Regions from separate parts of the Halalkalibacter sp. HAAS-P014 genome, predicted to be linked through region 1. Evidence: a T-box and tRNA genes for the amino acid it is inferred to sense, from the RefSeq annotation. Region 1 holds a T-box; the other holds one or more tRNA genes.
The links. A T-box is a leader RNA that pairs with one kind of tRNA and senses whether it is charged. The one in region 1 lies ahead of pheS (phenylalanine--tRNA ligase subunit alpha), so its partner is inferred to be a tRNA-Phe.
Positions count from the first base shown of each region.

Region 2: it has a tRNA-Phe gene. The T-box ahead of pheS (phenylalanine--tRNA ligase subunit alpha) is inferred to sense a tRNA for this amino acid. The anticodon was not compared.

Region 1 covers NZ_JBWQTV010000022.1:6,572-15,100, forward strand. Annotated here, with positions in the region: gene AC1FXZ_RS17710 (endonuclease MutS2) at 1-332, opposite strand, end outside; gene polX (DNA polymerase/3'-5' exonuclease PolX) at 438-2,165, opposite strand; gene AC1FXZ_RS17720 (CvpA family protein) at 2,273-2,812, opposite strand; gene zapA (cell division protein ZapA) at 2,814-3,089, opposite strand; gene pheT (phenylalanine--tRNA ligase subunit beta) at 3,386-5,812, opposite strand; gene pheS (phenylalanine--tRNA ligase subunit alpha) at 5,825-6,859, opposite strand; T-box leader at 6,950-7,219, opposite strand; gene AC1FXZ_RS17740 (TrmH family RNA methyltransferase) at 7,282-8,037, opposite strand; gene sspI (small acid-soluble spore protein SspI) at 8,162-8,368, shown strand; gene AC1FXZ_RS17750 (M42 family metallopeptidase) at 8,453-8,529, opposite strand, start outside.
Region 2 covers NZ_JBWQTV010000019.1:42,658-51,186, forward strand. Annotated here, with positions in the region: gene walK (cell wall metabolism sensor histidine kinase WalK) at 1-859, opposite strand, end outside; gene yycF (response regulator YycF) at 860-1,570, opposite strand; gene AC1FXZ_RS16440 (peptidoglycan DD-metalloendopeptidase family protein) at 1,720-3,174, opposite strand; tRNA gene AC1FXZ_RS16445 (tRNA-Thr) at 3,384-3,456, opposite strand; tRNA gene AC1FXZ_RS16450 (tRNA-Phe) at 3,467-3,542, opposite strand; tRNA gene AC1FXZ_RS16455 (tRNA-Asp) at 3,565-3,641, opposite strand; tRNA gene AC1FXZ_RS16460 (tRNA-Glu) at 3,653-3,727, opposite strand; tRNA gene AC1FXZ_RS16465 (tRNA-Lys) at 3,741-3,816, opposite strand; gene AC1FXZ_RS16470 (adenylosuccinate synthase) at 4,330-5,616, opposite strand; gene dnaB (replicative DNA helicase) at 5,950-7,314, opposite strand; gene rplI (50S ribosomal protein L9) at 7,475-7,918, opposite strand; gene AC1FXZ_RS16485 (DHH family phosphoesterase) at 7,915-8,529, opposite strand, start outside.

The sequences.
Region 1 (8,529 bases):
TCTTCAACCATGGTAGTAATAAACTTTTTTAAACGTCGTCCCCCATAGATCGTACTGGCAATGGCAATCAATTCATTGCTAGCGAGTGCGCCTCCAATTTTTGCCCGTTTTGCATGAGCTGCTACATCGGTAATTCCACCAAGGGGGGCTTGGCCTTTTAACCTGAGAACCTTTGCACCTTCTGCAGTTTCATGTTGCCATACACGAACTTCTTCAATAACAGTAGACGGTCTTAGAGCTTCAATTTTTTGTCTTCCTAATGAAGATGACACATGGTCGAGCAATTGTTTTTTCATTTTTTCATACTCTAGTACCCGTAACACTCGTTCCATAAACGTAACTCCTTCTATTTACTCGATAGATATAGCTTGTGACCAAGTAGAAACTTGCTCGCATAAGCACAAAAAGCACAAAGCTCCATTATTGATTTCTAATAATCAATTTTTTCGATTTAAAAATTGTATAAGCTTTTCTAGTCGCCATGTGTTAATAACAGATTCCGGCTTAAGCATTGCTTTTCTAGCCACTGCTGTACCGTAAGACATTAAATCCAGTGAATCTGTATTGTGTGCATCGGTGTTAATTGCCATAACCACTCCTGCTTCCTCTGCTTTTTTCAGCCAATGGGCCGATAAATCTAAGCGATGTGGGTTCGCATTAAGTTCAAGTGCAGTGTTTGTTTCTTTTGCTAAATCAATCAACATGTCCACATCAACATCATATCCATCTCGGCGTCCAAGCAACCTGCCTGTTGGGTGGGCAATTAAATCAACATGTTTGTTTTTAAGTGCGTTTTTTAATCGTTTCATAATTGTTTCTCGGTCTTGCTGAAACGAAGAATGAATCGCTGCAATAACAAAATCAACCTCTGCTAGAATGTCATCCCCATAATCCAAAGTTCCATCGGGTAAAATATCCATTTCAATCCCCGTTAAAATTGTAAAGTCATCATATTGTTCGTTTAAAGCCTTTATTTTTTCGTGTTGTTGTCTTAACCGTTCTTCAGACAATCCATTTGCCACTCGTAAGTATTTCGAATGATCAGTAATTGCAATATACTCATAGCCTCTAGCCTTTGCAGCTTCAACCATCTCTTCAATTGAATGAGCTCCATCACTCCACGTTGTATGCATGTGGAGATCACTTCTAATATGTGTATTAGTTAAATAAACTATTGGATCATTAGGTTCAACAGAACTTTCTACTTCACCTTGGTCTTCTCTAGCCTCAGGAGGAATGAACGCAAGCTGAAAGTGAGAAAAGAACTCTTCTTCCGACTGGAATGTTGTGATTTCACCTGTTTCGAGATTCTCAACACCGTATTCACTGATTCTTTCTCCGCGCTTTTTCGCAAGTTGACGCATCTTAACATTATGATTTTTTGATCCGGTAAAATGATGCAAAGTTGTTGCAAATTCCTCTGGACCTACAAGCCTAAAATCAACAGAGATCGGGAATTCTTGTGTAATTTCCACGGATACTTTTGTGTCTCCACTTGCAATAATATTGCTAATAGCCTCAAGTTCAAGCAGCTTCCCTTTGACCATTTCCGGCTCAACTGTAGCGATAATAAAATCTAAGTCCTTAACGGTTTCACTCATCCTACGCAGACTGCCTGCACGCGAAAAACGTAAAACACCATCCATTTTATCTAAAGCATATTCAATTCGTTCTGCCAGGGGTAAAACGATTGGAAGCGCCAAACGTTCCGGTCTCGTATTTGCTTCTTCAATCGCAAGTAAAATTTTTTCCTCCGTTTTCTTCCCAAATCCAGCTAATTGCTGGACCTTTTTCTCTTCACAGACCTGTTTGAGAGTATCAATACAAACGACATTTAATTCTTTATATAACTTTCCAATCTTCTTTCCTCCAAGCCCGGGAAGTTTAAGAAGTGGCAAGAGCCCAGACGGAACTTCCTTTTTTAGTTCCTCTAATAACGTAGATTTCCCTTCCGTCTTTAGTTCAAGTATTACATCTGCTGTTCCTTTACCGATGCCACTTAAAGAAGCAGGATTTTCTATTTCAGCTAATGTCCGCTCATCCGACTCGAGAGCAAGAGCTGCTTTTCTATATGCAGATATTTTAAAAGGATTATCTCCTTTAATTTCCAAGTAAGTAGCAATCGTCTCTAACTGACGAATGACATCTTTTTTATTCATCTTCACCGTTCCTTTCTATAAACCATCATACCGATAGTTAGTGGTTAAAATCAACGCATCTACATTAAAATAAGAGCCTGATCACTGACCAGACTCTACATTCAATTCCCGCACTATAATTGATTCATAATCCATAATTCTTTTAACCAATCCGATAGAAATGGAGTATGATTAAGCATGACTTGAACAACGATTGACCGTTGTATCATTTCTTGAACAAACTCGATAGGTAAGAGGGCTGCAACAAAGAGAACGATGAATAAAATTAAATACGTCTCTATAAAGCATAAGATCCCACCCAAGAGCCGATTGACAGACCGTAAAATTGGCAAATGCGCTAGGAAATCTAACATAGATCCTAGTATATGAAGGAGAATTTTCGTAGCAAAAAACAAGATTGCAAACGCAATACCTGAATAGTATACTCCTTCAGCATCAAACGAATTTATGATCATTCCAACTGCACTATCCGAGGAAATTTGGGGATACGGCACCCAAAGCCTAATATATACGGCTAATTCTCTAAAATAAGTATATGCGATAAAGATAGCTATAATAAAACTTAGCAAATGGATGATTTGAAGAATGAATCCTCTTCTTCTACCAATAAAGAAACTACAAAATAAGATAAATAGAATTAGAAAACTAAGCATGTTAATCTTCTCCTGTCGTTCTTTCTTCGTTGACGTTTTCTTTTAACATTTCATTTTCTTTTTTTAACTTCATATAATCATCAACAATATTAACAGCTGTTAAAACAGCCAAACGTGTTGTATCTAAATACGGATTTCTTTTTTTTATTTCCTTCATTTTCTGATCCACTATATGAGCCACTTCTTTTACATATGTCGGAGGCTCTTCACCGACGACTGTATACTGTTGACCATATATTGAAACAGTGATCCGTTGCTTTTCTTTTTGCTTTGCCACGGAAAAAGCCTCCTATCCTAAATCAAGATGCATGTTGAAATATGTCATAAAAATACCATCTTCTATCATAACATGAAGGTTCAGTTATGAAAACATAGTGTTTTAAAAATAGGACAAAACGAGGGTCTTACTACAATTGAGCAACCCTCGAAGGAATAAGTATTAGTGATTTCAAAAAAATATGCCATGTCGTATCTTGTCCACACAATATTTTTTATAAAATGAAAATAATTTTTAACATAAAAAAGGCTATTGAGCATATCAAAACAATGACTCAATAGCCTTTTTTTATAATATTATGCACGTAACGTTGCGTCAACATGCTCTTCTAACATTTTTAACACTTTAGTATGAGCTTTTGTCACCTCTTCATCGGTTAACGTTCCTTCAGGATCAAGGTATGTTAACGAGAATGCAAGTGATTTCTTTCCTTCTTCCATATGTTCACCTTCATATAAATCAAAGAGACGAACATCTTTTAACAGTTCTCCACCAGCCCAATGGATAACAGCTTCGACTTCTCCTGCTGTACGGTGTGTGTCGACAACAAGAGCAATATCACGAACAATTGCCGGATAACGAGGGAGCGTTTGATACGTCACTGGTTGAGACTTAAACGTTAACATTGACTCTAATTCTAGTTCAAACACATATGTCTCTTTTATCCCTAACTCTCTTTGCAAGGCTGGATGAACTTGTCCAATAAAACCGATTTCTTTCCCATCTAGTTTTACAAGTGCTGTTCTTCCCGGGTGCAGATCAGGCATTTTTGCTTGTTCAAACACAATTTGGTCGAGAACTCCTAATTGTTTAAATGTCCCTTCTAGAATCCCCTTTACAACAAAGAAATCTACAGCTTTTTTCTCACCTTGCCAGCTATGTTCATGCCATAGCCCTGTTAGTGCACCGGCAACCATCTCTCGTTCCGTTGGTTGTTTCGTTAATGTTTCTTCATCCGATAGAAAGATTGAACCCACTTCAAAAACATGTACATCTTGATTTTTACGATTAACGTTATAGCTCAACACATCAAATAAATGTGGAATTAGGCTTGTACGCATCGTACTTCGATCTTCACTCATTGGCATCGCTAAACGAACTGGTGATGTTTGATTTGTTTCAAATGCAAACCCTTTTGCTTTTTCAGGACTTGTTAACGAATAAGTGATGACTTGGGATAAACCAGAGCTTTCAAGAACGCGTCGAACATGGCGTCTCTTTTTCTGATAGTCTGTTAATGTACCTTGTGTGGTCGCACCTTGTGGAAGAGTTGTCGGAATGTGATCATAACCATATAATCTCGCTACTTCTTCCATTAAATCTTCTTCAATTTGGATATCGGAACGGCGTGATGGAATCGTTACGTTCAGAACAGTGCCATCTTGTTCATACGTAAACCCTAGACGCGACATGAATGATGCTGCTTCTTCAATCGTAACATTCATTCCTAGACGATTGTTTACCCGTTCAAGATCAAGGCGTACGGTTGCCATCTCATATGACAAAACATCTTTTTCTACTACACCAGAAACAATCGTTCCACCTGTTAACTCAGCAATCAGTGCAGCAGCTCGTCTTCCTGCTGCAAGTACACGGTCTTGATCGACTCCTTTTTCATACCTTGTACTTGCGTCACTTCTCAGTCCTAAATCACGTGATGCTTTACGAATAGTAGCTCCTTTAAAATAAGCTGCCTCTAATAGAACCGTTGTCGTTCCTTCATGAACTTCAGAAGTTGCTCCCCCCATAACACCAGCGATCGCTACTGGTTCCTGTCCATTTGTAATAACAAGATGATCCCCAGTAAGTGTACGCTCTTGATCATCTAATGTGATGATTTTCTCGCCATCATGAGCGCGACGTACCAAAACCTCTTTTGAACCGAAACGATCGTAATCAAACGCATGAAGTGGTTGACCGTATTCAAGCAATACATAGTTAGTAACATCCACCACATTGCTAATTGGTCGAATTCCAGCTGCCATAAGACGATTTTGTAACCAAAGTGGAGACGTACCAACTTTAACGTTTTTGATAATAATGGCTCCATAATACGGGTTGTCCTCTGTCGCTTCTACTTGAACATCGATATAATCAGATGCCTGTTCATCATTTGTCACTACATCAATTGAAGGGAGTGTTACTTCACGTTCATATAGAGCACCAACCTCATAAGCAACTCCTAACATATTTAGACAATCTGCACGGTTAGGAGTTAAATCTAACTCTAAAACTTCATCATCTAGGTTAAGAGCAGCTAGGGCGTCACTTCCTACTTCAACTGGATCGTTAAAAACATAGATTCCTTCAGAAAACTCCTTTTGTACAAGCTTGGTCTCGATTCCGAGTTCTTGCAAGGAGCAAATCATTCCTTGTGATACTTCGCCACGGAGTTTTGCTTTTTTTATTTTAAAGTTTCCAGGCAGAACAGCTCCTACCTTCGCAACAGCGACATGTTGTCCAGCAGCTACGTTCGGTGCCCCACAGATAATTTGTACAAGCTCTTCCTCGCCAATATCTACTTGACAAACATTTAACTTATCGGCATTCGGATGTCGCTCACATTCTTTCACATGACCAACAACTACGCCTGACACTCCTTGGTTTAATTGATGCACAAAATCAATCTCAATCCCACCACGAGTCATTTTTTCTGCGATGTCGCGTGCAGAAAGGTCTTTTACATCGATATAATCTTGTAACCACTTATAAGAGACTAACATTTATACTCCTCCTTACACCCGTTTGAACTGCGCTAGAAAACGCATATCATTTGTATAGAAATGACGAATATCATCAATGTCGTACTTTAACATCGCTAAGCGCTCTACACCCATTCCAAACGCAAAGCCACTATATTTTGTCGAATCAAACCCACTCATTTCCAAAACCCGTGGGTGAACCATTCCGGCACCTAATACCTCAATCCAACCAGACTGTTTACAAACACGGCAACCTTTGCCTAAGCACATCCCACAAGAAACATCGACTTCTACTGATGGTTCAGTAAACGGGAAGAAACTTGGACGCAAACGAATGTTACGATCTTCCCCAAAAAATGACTTCGCAAATTGTTCAAGCACTCCTTTTAAATCACTCATCCGTACATTCTCATCGACGAATAAGCCTTCAATTTGCATGAATTGGTGAGAATGCGTTGCATCATCATCATCACGGCGAAACACTTTCCCTGGACAGATAACTTTCACAGGACCTTGTCCTTTATGTATTTCCATCGTTCTTGCTTGCACAGGAGATGTATGAGTACGTAATAATAGTTCTTCTGTAAAGTAAAAGGAATCTTGCATATCTCGCGCCGGATGGTCTTTCGGTAGATTTAATGCTTCAAAATTGTAATAATCCACTTCGACTTCCGGTCCTTCAGCAACTGAGAATCCCAGTCCTAAAAATGCCTCTTCGACTTCTTCAACAACTTGTGTTAATGGATGAGTCGATCCTCCCTGAACAGGGCGTCCTGGCAATGTTACATCTATACTTTCACTAGCAAGTTGTTGTTCAATTGCTGCTCTTTCAAGTTCTTTTTCTTTTTGTTCGACTTGTTCTTTAATCACATCACGAACATCATTTGCCATTTGCCCAATGACTGGGCGCTCTTCTGGTGATAGTTTGCCCATGCCTCTTAATACTTCTGTAATCGGCCCCTTTTTACCTAAATAAGCAACCCTCACATCCTGCAATGCTTTTACATCTTCAGCAGCTGCAACCTTTGCAAGAGCTTCCTCCTGCAAAGCTTCTAATCGTTCACGCATTATTTTGCCTCCTTTAGATTGATAGTTCATTTCAAACGCTGACACGACTATCAGAGAAAAAATCTCAAAATAAAGAGCCTTCGCTCCCGCAAAAGGGACGAAGACTCGTGGTACCACCCTTATTAATGAGAGAAAGCTGTGTGTAGAGTGTCAATTCAAACTGCCAGACCTCATACAGCTATGCTCATTATCTTCATTGTGTTAACGGTTATAAACCGGGACACCTTCACAAAATATTTGTGGTCCAGTGCCTGCTCCAGAGTGAATTCAGTTTTCCCTTCCATAAAAATGCTTGCAGTCTAAGGCACTTTTTCCCTGAATGGTGGATAAAAACGTACTACTCTCTTTCTTTGCATTTAGAAATATTTTCTTGATTATTTATTATAGTGAATATATTCACGCGATGCAACTGACTTTTTCAATTATCCTTTTAAATGATAGAGCAAAATACCAGTTGCTACCGAAACATTTAATGATTCCGCTTGTCCATAGATTGGTATGTAGATATTCTGATCAGTCTGTTCGAGTAAGGAACTAGAAACTCCTTCCCCCTCATTCCCCATGATTAAAGCAAAATGATTTTGAGGTTCAATCGCAGTGTAAGAGCTTGCTTCTTTTAAAGCCGTTCCAAACACAGGTATTGATGAGTCCTGAAAAGTTGTAATCCAATTCTCTAGCTCTCCTCTCATAACAGGCAAATGAAAGATTGATCCTTGAGAAGCTCGTACGACCTTACTATTAAAAATGTCTACACTCCCTTCACCAAGAATCACCCCCGTCATTCCTGCTGCATCTGCTGTACGAATCATCGTACCTAGGTTCCCTGGGTCTTGAATTCGGTCTAATAGTAAATATTGTCCATCCAACTTTTCAACCTTTGGTGCAGTTGGGATCAAGCAAACAGCCGCAATTCCTTGTGGCGTCTTAGTCTCAGAAAGCTCTTTCATGACTTGTTCACTAATTAGAATCACGTCTTGATCCTGTATCTTCATAGTTTGTGGAGGATTGGCTCCTTCTGTCATTAAAATGTATTCAACGGCCATTTCGGCCTTTATTGCCTCTTCGACAAGGTGATATCCCTCGACAAGAAAACGTCCTAACGTCTCTCTTCCTTTTTTAGTATGTAGTTTCTTCCATCGTTTCACATGTTCATTTTTAATTGAATCAATTCGTTTCATGCTCTACTCCTTTAACAGCTTCTATCTTATTTCATCATTCTACCCATTTTTTTCGTTATAATCCAGTCAATGCTGATCCATACTATAAGTAGTTTCATTAAACTATAATAAGGGAGTGTTCCAAATGGGATTTAACTTACGTGGTGCGATCTTGTCAAATATTCAAGGAAATTCAGAACAAGAAGTTGAAGCGACTATTGTAGATGCTGTACAACGAGGCGAAGAGAAAATGCTGCCAGGCCTCGGCGTCATGTTTGAAGTATTTTGGAAAAACGCTAGTGAAGAGCAAAAAGATGCAGTTTGTCAACAAATTAGCCAAGGTCTCCAATAATAAGCTAAAAAGGTTATTTCAAGAGCAATAATAGGGGTGCTAAAGGTCAAGATCAGACCTTTGGCACCCCCCTTTCGTTAAAGCTTATTCAAATGTAATCTTATTAACGGTATCTCTGTCTAATTTCTTAATCACTTCTACGATTAACTTCACCGCATTTT
Region 2 (8,529 bases), on a different contig from region 1:
TTAAGATAATACGCCCAGTTTGATCGGTCGCAATCACCCCGTCAGTCATATGAGTCAAGACAGACTTCAACCTTTTTTGTTCACGGTCACGAGTCAATGTTGCATCTCGAAGTCTCATGGTCAAATCATTAAAAGAAGTAGCTAACTGCCCAATTTCATCGAAGCTATACACATTTACTTGTTTCGTGAAATCGCCTCTGCTCATACGCATCGTCTGTTTTCGCATATCCATAATCGGTCTGGTAATCGTTTTAGCAACAAGAATAACTAAAATAACAGAGATGACAAGTGCTATAAATGTCCCACTTACTAGTATTTGATTGATCTGCCTAATTTGGTCATAGACACTTTCCATTGATGCCTCAATGTACAGAGCACCAACTTGTTCATCTTCATACTTAATCGGTACTGCAAGGACGCGCACTCGGTGACCTGTAGCAGGATCACGCAGCACATCCTCTGCCTTATTCCCTAATAGCGCCCGTTTGACACGTACTTCCGTGCTTTGTTGTCCGACAAGGTGTCTATTCGAGAAATTTGATGTGCTAACAACAACTCGGTTTTGATCAATAACTTGTACTTCGGATTGCTCAATTGCAAAAATGTCTCGCAGCAATGCATTGATATTTGACGTTAATGTACTGCGATCATCTCTATTCTCAGTCATTTCCTGGGCAACATTATAAGCGAGCAAATTCGCTCGCTCCTCAAGCATTTCAAAGTAATTTGAAACCAATTGACTTTCTACCTGCCTTGTAAAATAAACACCAATAATTTGTATCGCAATAAAGATAATCAACACATAAATGATGATTAGTTTAAACTGGATCGACTTAAAGAAGCCAACTTTTCGATCCATCTATGATTGTTCCTTTTGCTCAGGAGTTGAAAGGTAATACCCTACCCCTCGTCTTGTAATAATCCACACTGGGTAGCTAGGGTTGTCCTCAACTTTTTCACGTAATCTACGTACCGTAACATCTACCGTACGAACATCGCCAAAGTAATCATAACCCCAAACTGCTTGCAATAAATGTTCTCGCGTCATAACTTGCTCCAAATGTCTTGCAAGATAATGAATCAACTCAAATTCACGATGCGTCAAGTCAATCGCTTCTCCCCGTCTTTTTACTTGGTACGCATCTGGATAGATTATTAAATCACCAACAATAATCTCTTTTTGAGGATTCGCTTCTTCCGTATTCGTTTGTTGCCTACGTAAATTGGCTTTCACCCTTGCTAATAGTTCACGTGTACTAAACGGCTTAGTGACATAATCATCTGCCCCTAGTTCCAGTCCAAGAACCTTGTCGATCTCTGAATCTTTCGCTGTTAGCATAATGATTGGTACTTCAGACTCTTTTCTAACTTCCCTGCACACTTCCATCCCATCTTTATGAGGAAGCATAATATCGAGCAAAATAAGATCAGGCTTTTCCTTTATTGCTAGTTCAATCGCCTCTAAACCGTCATTCGCACAAATTACTTCATAACCCTCTTTTTCAAGGTTGAACTTTAATATATCTGCTATTGGTCTTTCATCATCTACAACTAAAATGCGCTTTTCCATTTTGCAGATCGCTCCCGTCGCTAATAGTCTTTTCTTACATTCTAACACATGCTGTAACGTCTCGTTGCTCGTTCGACTGCAAACTAGTAATTTGCAACTTTTTCCTCATTCCAATAGAAATCGCCCCCACAGAGTAGGAGCGATTTCGATTATCTATCTAAATAATTCATTGGGTCTTTTAATTGACCATTTTCATAAACCTCAAAATGTAAGTGTATCCCTGTCGAATTACCTGTTTGCCCCATTACACCTATTTTTTGTCCTCTTGATACCGTTTGACCAACTTGAACATCAATAGAGTCTAAATGAGCGTACAGTGTTTCCATTCCATTATTATGATTAATTCTAACTAAGTTGCCATAACCACCTTGAGTCCCGGCAAAAGAGACAGTCCCATTATCAGCAGCTAGAATGTCATAATTACTCGGTCTAGCAATGTCAATTCCACGATGGAATCGTCCCCAACGCATACCTTGGTAACTAGAAATATATCCTCCAACAGCTGGCCAAGCAAGCGTCCCTGACCCACGTGATGGCATTACCTTCGTACCTTTTTTAATAACCCTTTTCACAGGTTCTTCTGTTACTTCCTCGGAGAGAACTTCGCGTTTAACGATACTACCATTTTGTTCAGTAATTTCATATTCAACTACTTGTTTCCCTTCGCGTCCTTCTTGAGTAACTTCTTCTTCCCCTTTAAACATTGAGTCATCCTCAATGACTTCAGTTTGATAAGGAATCTCTTCTTCTACTTTTTCAATATGAGTTGCAACAACTTCTACTAATGGCTCATATGCTGTTACTTTAATCTCTTGCCCAATTTGCAGCAAGCTGTCCTCATTTAAATCCTTATTTATATCAATTAATTCAGAGACTGATAGATTATGGTCACTAGCAATTGACCCTAATACATCCCCTTCTTTAACCGTGTACGGCTTCTCTTCTAATACACCTTTGTTTAACTTTTGGATCGCTTCTTCAACAGATAGAACATCTTCTGGGTTAGTAATAACCTCTTCTTCCTCAATTTCCTCAGTTAGAGTAACTTCCGTTAGTAGTTCTTCTCCAACTTTTATCTCGCTCTCTTCAACTTTCTCTTCTATATAATCACTGTACTGGTCTTCATCTATATACTGTGTAATTAACTTCTGCAATGTTTCTTTTGCATCTTCTTCATTCGCTAAATAAACAACTGGTTTTTCATCAATTGTTAGCGCAATAACTTTGGCTTTAATGGTAAGTTCTTCTTCTAAAACAGTTAAAACTTCCTTTTCTTCCTCTTCTGTTCCTTCATGGAATACAAACTCAGGAATCACTTGAACATTTTCGCCTAATTTTAATGAAAGGTCAGGGTAATCTTTCTCGTACTTTTCTTCCATCAAGTCAAAATAGTCATAGACAAGTTGATCATCTTGCAAAACTCCAACGTACGTTTCATCAACATAAACGTGATAGAGTGTATGGATGAACGATTGATCTTCAGCTTTCGTAGGGCTAGCGAATGCTACCATTGCAACTAGCAAAAAGGCTATAAATGTTTGAAAAAAAACATTAAAGGGAAATCCTTTTATAGGTCGTTTCGTATGTATCTTTGCAACTAACATGTTCTCCTCCTAAAACCAAAACAACTATTTATCTATATAAACCTATACGTGACAACATAGTCAACTTTCTCATTTTAGCATACTTATCTTTTAATAAAAGTCATGTAACAAAAAGACAAGGGATTGTAATACACTTGTCATATTCTTGGATATTTTAGGAAATCTTGACAAAATAAAAAATCCGCACGGAATTTCCACACGGATTTGAGTGCCGGCCAGAGGACTTGAACCCCCAACCTACTGATTACAAGTCAGTTGCTCTACCAATTGAGCTAGGCCGGCAAATAGAAAATGGTGGCTCAGGACGGAATCGAACCGCCGACACATGGATTTTCAGTCCATTGCTCTACCGACTGAGCTACTGAGCCATACATACTATATTAAATTAAGTGGCGGTCCGGACGGGACTCGAACCCGCGACCTCCTGCGTGACAGGCAGGCATTCTAACCAACTGAACTACCGGACCTAATAAATAAATGGTGACCCGTACGGGATTCGAACCCGTGTTACCGCCGTGAAAGGGCGGTGTCTTAACCGCTTGACCAACGGGCCACTTAATAAAAAGTGGTGAGCCATGAAGGACTCGAACCTTCGACCCTCTGATTAAAAGTCAGATGCTCTACCAACTGAGCTAATGGCTCTTGCTTGTTGTTTTCTTGGATGTTGTTCATCCTGTTACCAGTAATGATACTCTCCGTCGTCGCGCTTGTCTTACCTCTTAGCGACAAGATTTATAATACCATGTCATTTTCTCTAATGCAAGGTTTTTTATAATTTTTTTTGAAACTAATTTTTTTGTCGGAACTTATTATAGAATAGCGAAAAATAAGGAAAGATGCAAGCTTTAATAAAAAGGCAAGAGCGGCCTTTTACCCTTTATTTGTGCGAACATGGTTGCAATGGCTTCGCTCGTTGTGCGCCTTTTGAGAAGGTCGCTCAAAAGGCTTTAAGACATGGCAGCGATTTCGCTCATTGCTTCGTTTCATAAAAAAGCAAAACCGGCCTTTTACCCTTTATTTGTGCGAACATGGTTGCAATGGCTTCGCTCGTTGTGCGCCTTTTGAGAAGGTCGCTCAAAAGGCTTTAAGACATTACAACGGCTTCGCTCATTGCGACGCTTTAATAAAAAGGCAAGAGCGGCCTTTTTATTAAAGCTATGCAAAGACTCCGCGTACTAGGTTTGTTTGGTTGCGGTCTGGTCCTACTGAGAAGATTGTTAGTGGGATGCCTGTTAGTTGTGATACGCGTTCTATATAGTGGCGTGCATTTATTGGTAGTTCATCTAAAGATTTGACTCCCGTTATATCTTCTTCCCAACCAGGAAGCTCTTCATACACTGGTTCACATTCTGCAAGAACTTTTAAGCTAGCAGGGAATTCTTCCATGATCTCACCACGGTATTTATAAGCTGTACAGATCTTTAGTGTTTTGATACCCGTTAACACATCAATTGAGTTTAAAGATAAATCCGTAAGTCCACTTACCCGACGTGCATGTCTAACAACAACACTATCAAACCAACCTACACGGCGTGGGCGACCAGTTGTTGTTCCATATTCGTTCCCTACTTCTCGAATATTGTCACCAATTTCATCATGCAGTTCAGTTGGAAATGGCCCGTCGCCAACTCGAGTTGTATATGCCTTCGATACCCCAACAACATGGTTGATTTTTGCTGGTCCAACACCAGAACCAATTGTTACTCCTCCTGCAATTGGATTTGAAGATGTAACAAATGGATATGTCCCTTGATCAATATCAAGCATTACGCCTTGAGCACCTTCAAATAAAACGCGACGTCCGTCGTCCAGTGCATCATTTAAGACAACAGATGTGTCACAAACATATTGTGCGATTTGTTGTCCATACTCATAGTACTCATCAAGAATTTCTTCTTTTGTAAATCCTTCAACTTCATAGTATTTTTCAAAAAGGCGATTTTTCTCTTCTAAGTTACGCTCTAATTTTTCCTCAAATACTTCTTTATCAAGTAAGTCAGCAATTCGAATACCAATACGAGCTGCTTTATCCATATATGCTGGGCCGATCCCTTTTTTCGTCGTTCCGATTTTGTTAGCGCCTTTACGCTCTTCTTCTACGATATCTAACTTCAAGTGATAAGGAAGAATCACATGAGCTCGGTTGCTAATACGCAAGTTGCTCGTATCAACATTGCGTTCGTGTAAATAAGCCAACTCTTCAATAAGTGCTTTCGGGTCAATAACCATTCCGTTACCAATTACACAGCTTTTTTCTTTGTAAAAAATCCCAGATGGTATTAAATGAAGTTTGTATTTTGTTCCACCGAAAACAATTGTATGTCCTGCATTATTTCCACCTTGGTAACGAGCAACTACTTCTGCCTTTTCTGAGAGATAATCTGTAATTTTCCCTTTTCCTTCATCGCCCCATTGAGTACCTACAACTACAACTGATGACATATGATGCACCTCCACCTTTATTACTGAATCTAGATTAATTATTCTAACTATTTCCTAAGCCACTGATAAGTATACCAACTCTAAAAACATGCGTCAATGAAAAACACGAACATTAGAATGTTTTATTGTTTATTCGTTCGCTTTAATAGGGCGCAAAATAATTATTTTCCCTGCTATTCTTTTTTTCGGCCGGTTCTTCTCCTTTTCCGACCTCTTCTCTTCATTTTCCGGTCAAGTCCACTGCTATTCCGGCTGTTTTCCCTCTTTTTCCAGCTAACCTATACTTCCACACCAAAAAAAGAGTACAGATCTTTTTCTGTACTCTCTACACTGTTAGGCACCTGGTGGCATATTGCTTTCGTCATGCCTGCGTTCTAAGTTTACAAACTTATTGTATTCTTTTACAAAGGCTAGTTCAACAGTGCCAACAGGACCGTTACGTTGCTTTGCAATAATAATTTCAATAATATTTTGGTTTTCAGTTTCCTTGTCATAGTAATCATCACGGTACAAGAAAGCAACAATATCGGCATCTTGCTCGATACTTCCTGATTCACGGATATCTGACATCATCGGACGTTTATCCTGACGTGACTCAACTCCACGTGACAGCTGCGATAACGCAATAACTGGGACTTCTAATTCACGGGCAATTTGCTTTAACGTACGGGAAATTTCCGATACTTCTTGTTGACGGTTTTCGCCACTTTTTCCGTTTCCTTGGATAAGCTGCAAGTAGTCAATCATGATCATTCCGAGACCATGTTCTTGTTTTAGTCTTCGACACTTGGCACGAATGTCGTTTACTTTAACACCAGGTGTATCATCGATATAAATTCCAGCCTTTGCAAGGCTCCCCATCGCCATCGTTAGTTTTTGCCAATCTTCAGATGTTAGCGCTCCAGTTCTCATTCGTTGAGCGTCAATATTGCCCTCAGCACAAAGCATACGTTGAACAAGCTGACTCGCGCCCATCTCCAGACTAAAAATCGCAACGTTTTCCCCGGCTCTTGTCGCGACATTTTGTGAAATATTAAGAGCAAATGCTGTCTTACCAACCGATGGACGAGCTGCAACGATAATTAGGTCATTGCGTTGGAAACCAGCTGTCATACGATCTAACTCTACGAAGCCAGTCGGGATACCTGTTATTTCGCCTGAATGATTCTGAAGCTCTTCAATTTTGTCATAAGTCTCGATTAAGACATCTTTAATCGAAATAAATGCACTTGTATTTTTACGCTGGGAAACGTCTAGGATCGTTTTTTCTGCTTCTGTTAAAATCGTATCGACTTCTTCTTCACTTGCATAACCATCCGCTGCAATATTTGTTGCGACTTTAATCAACCTACGTAGAACGGACTTCTCTTCCACAATTCGACTATAATAGTCAACATTGGCTGCTGTTGGTACAGCATTAGCAAGGTCACTTAAATATGGAACTCCACCAATTTCTTCAAGCCACTTCCGATTTTGCAATTCTGATGTTACCGTAACCAAATCAACCGGTTCACCTTTTTCGTTTAGATCAAGCATCACTTCATAGACGCGTTGATGAGATGCACGGTAAAAGTCATCTGGTAATAATCTCTCTGAAGCTGTAACAAGTGCTTCAGCAGCTAAGAAAATCGCACCTAAGACTGCTTGCTCAGCTTCAATATTCTGTGGTGGTGTACGGTCTGCAAACAAGTCACTCATGCTCTCTCTCCTCTCCTCGAGTCAAACTCTCTATGACGCCTTCCAATTCATAAGTAATTTTCCAAACATACCTTAAAAAGAAAAACAAGATGGCTGATCCATAATCAACCATCTACTAAATCTGTTCTAAACTAGAATGCTATCGACATTCTCTCGGAAATTACTCTTCCACTACATGAACTTTCACTGTTGCTGTAACTTCTGGGTGTATTTTAATTGGTACATTCGTGTATCCCAATGCACGAATTGGCTCGTTCAGTAAAATCTTACGTTTGTCTACTTTTTTCTTCATTTTCTTTAACGTTTCAGCAATTTGCTTTGTGGAAATGGCACCAAAAAGACGACCACCTTCCCCAGATTTTGCTTTGATTTCAATCGTTAAAGCTTCTAACTCTTCTTTATAAGCCATTGCTTGTTGCAGCTCTTCATCGGCCTTTTTCTGTTGGCTCTTTTTCTGAGCCTCTAAGTTCTTTATATTGCCTTGTGTTGCTTCAACGGCAAGCTGATTTGGGAGCAAATAGTTTCTCGCATATCCTTCAGAAACGTTCTTTGTTTCCCCTTTTTTCCCTTTACCTTTTACATCTGCTAAGAAAATAACCTTCATGATTTCGTTCCCCCTTCTAAGTAATCATCAATTGCATGTTGCAGTAGTTCTGTTGCCTCTTCTATGCTTACATCTTCAAGCTGAGTTGCAGCATTCGACAAATGGCCACCACCATTTAACCGTTCCATGATAAGTTGTACGCTCACATCACCTAGCGAACGAGCACTAATGCTAACCTTGCCATCTTGTCTTTTTGAAATAACAAATGATGCCAGCACATCCTTCATCATAAGTAGTGTATCTGCAGCTTGAGCAATCATCACTTGGTTATAAATTTCGTCCTCTCCAGCTGTTGCAACCACAAGACCCTCACGGTAATATTGCGCACTTTCTATTAATTTAGCACGCTTTACATAATGGTCCAAGTCCTCTTTTAAAAGCTTTTGAACAAGGGTTGTGTCTGCCCCATTTGAACGCAGAAATGATGCGGCATCAAATGTTCTAGCTCCTGTTCTTACTGCGAAATTTTTCGTATCAACCATAATCCCTGCTAGCATTGCTGTTGCTTCTAGACGATCGATCTTCAACTTCTTCGGTTGATATTCAAGTAGCTCTGTTACCAATTCAGCTGTTGATGACGCATAAGGTTCCATATATACAAGAACAGGATC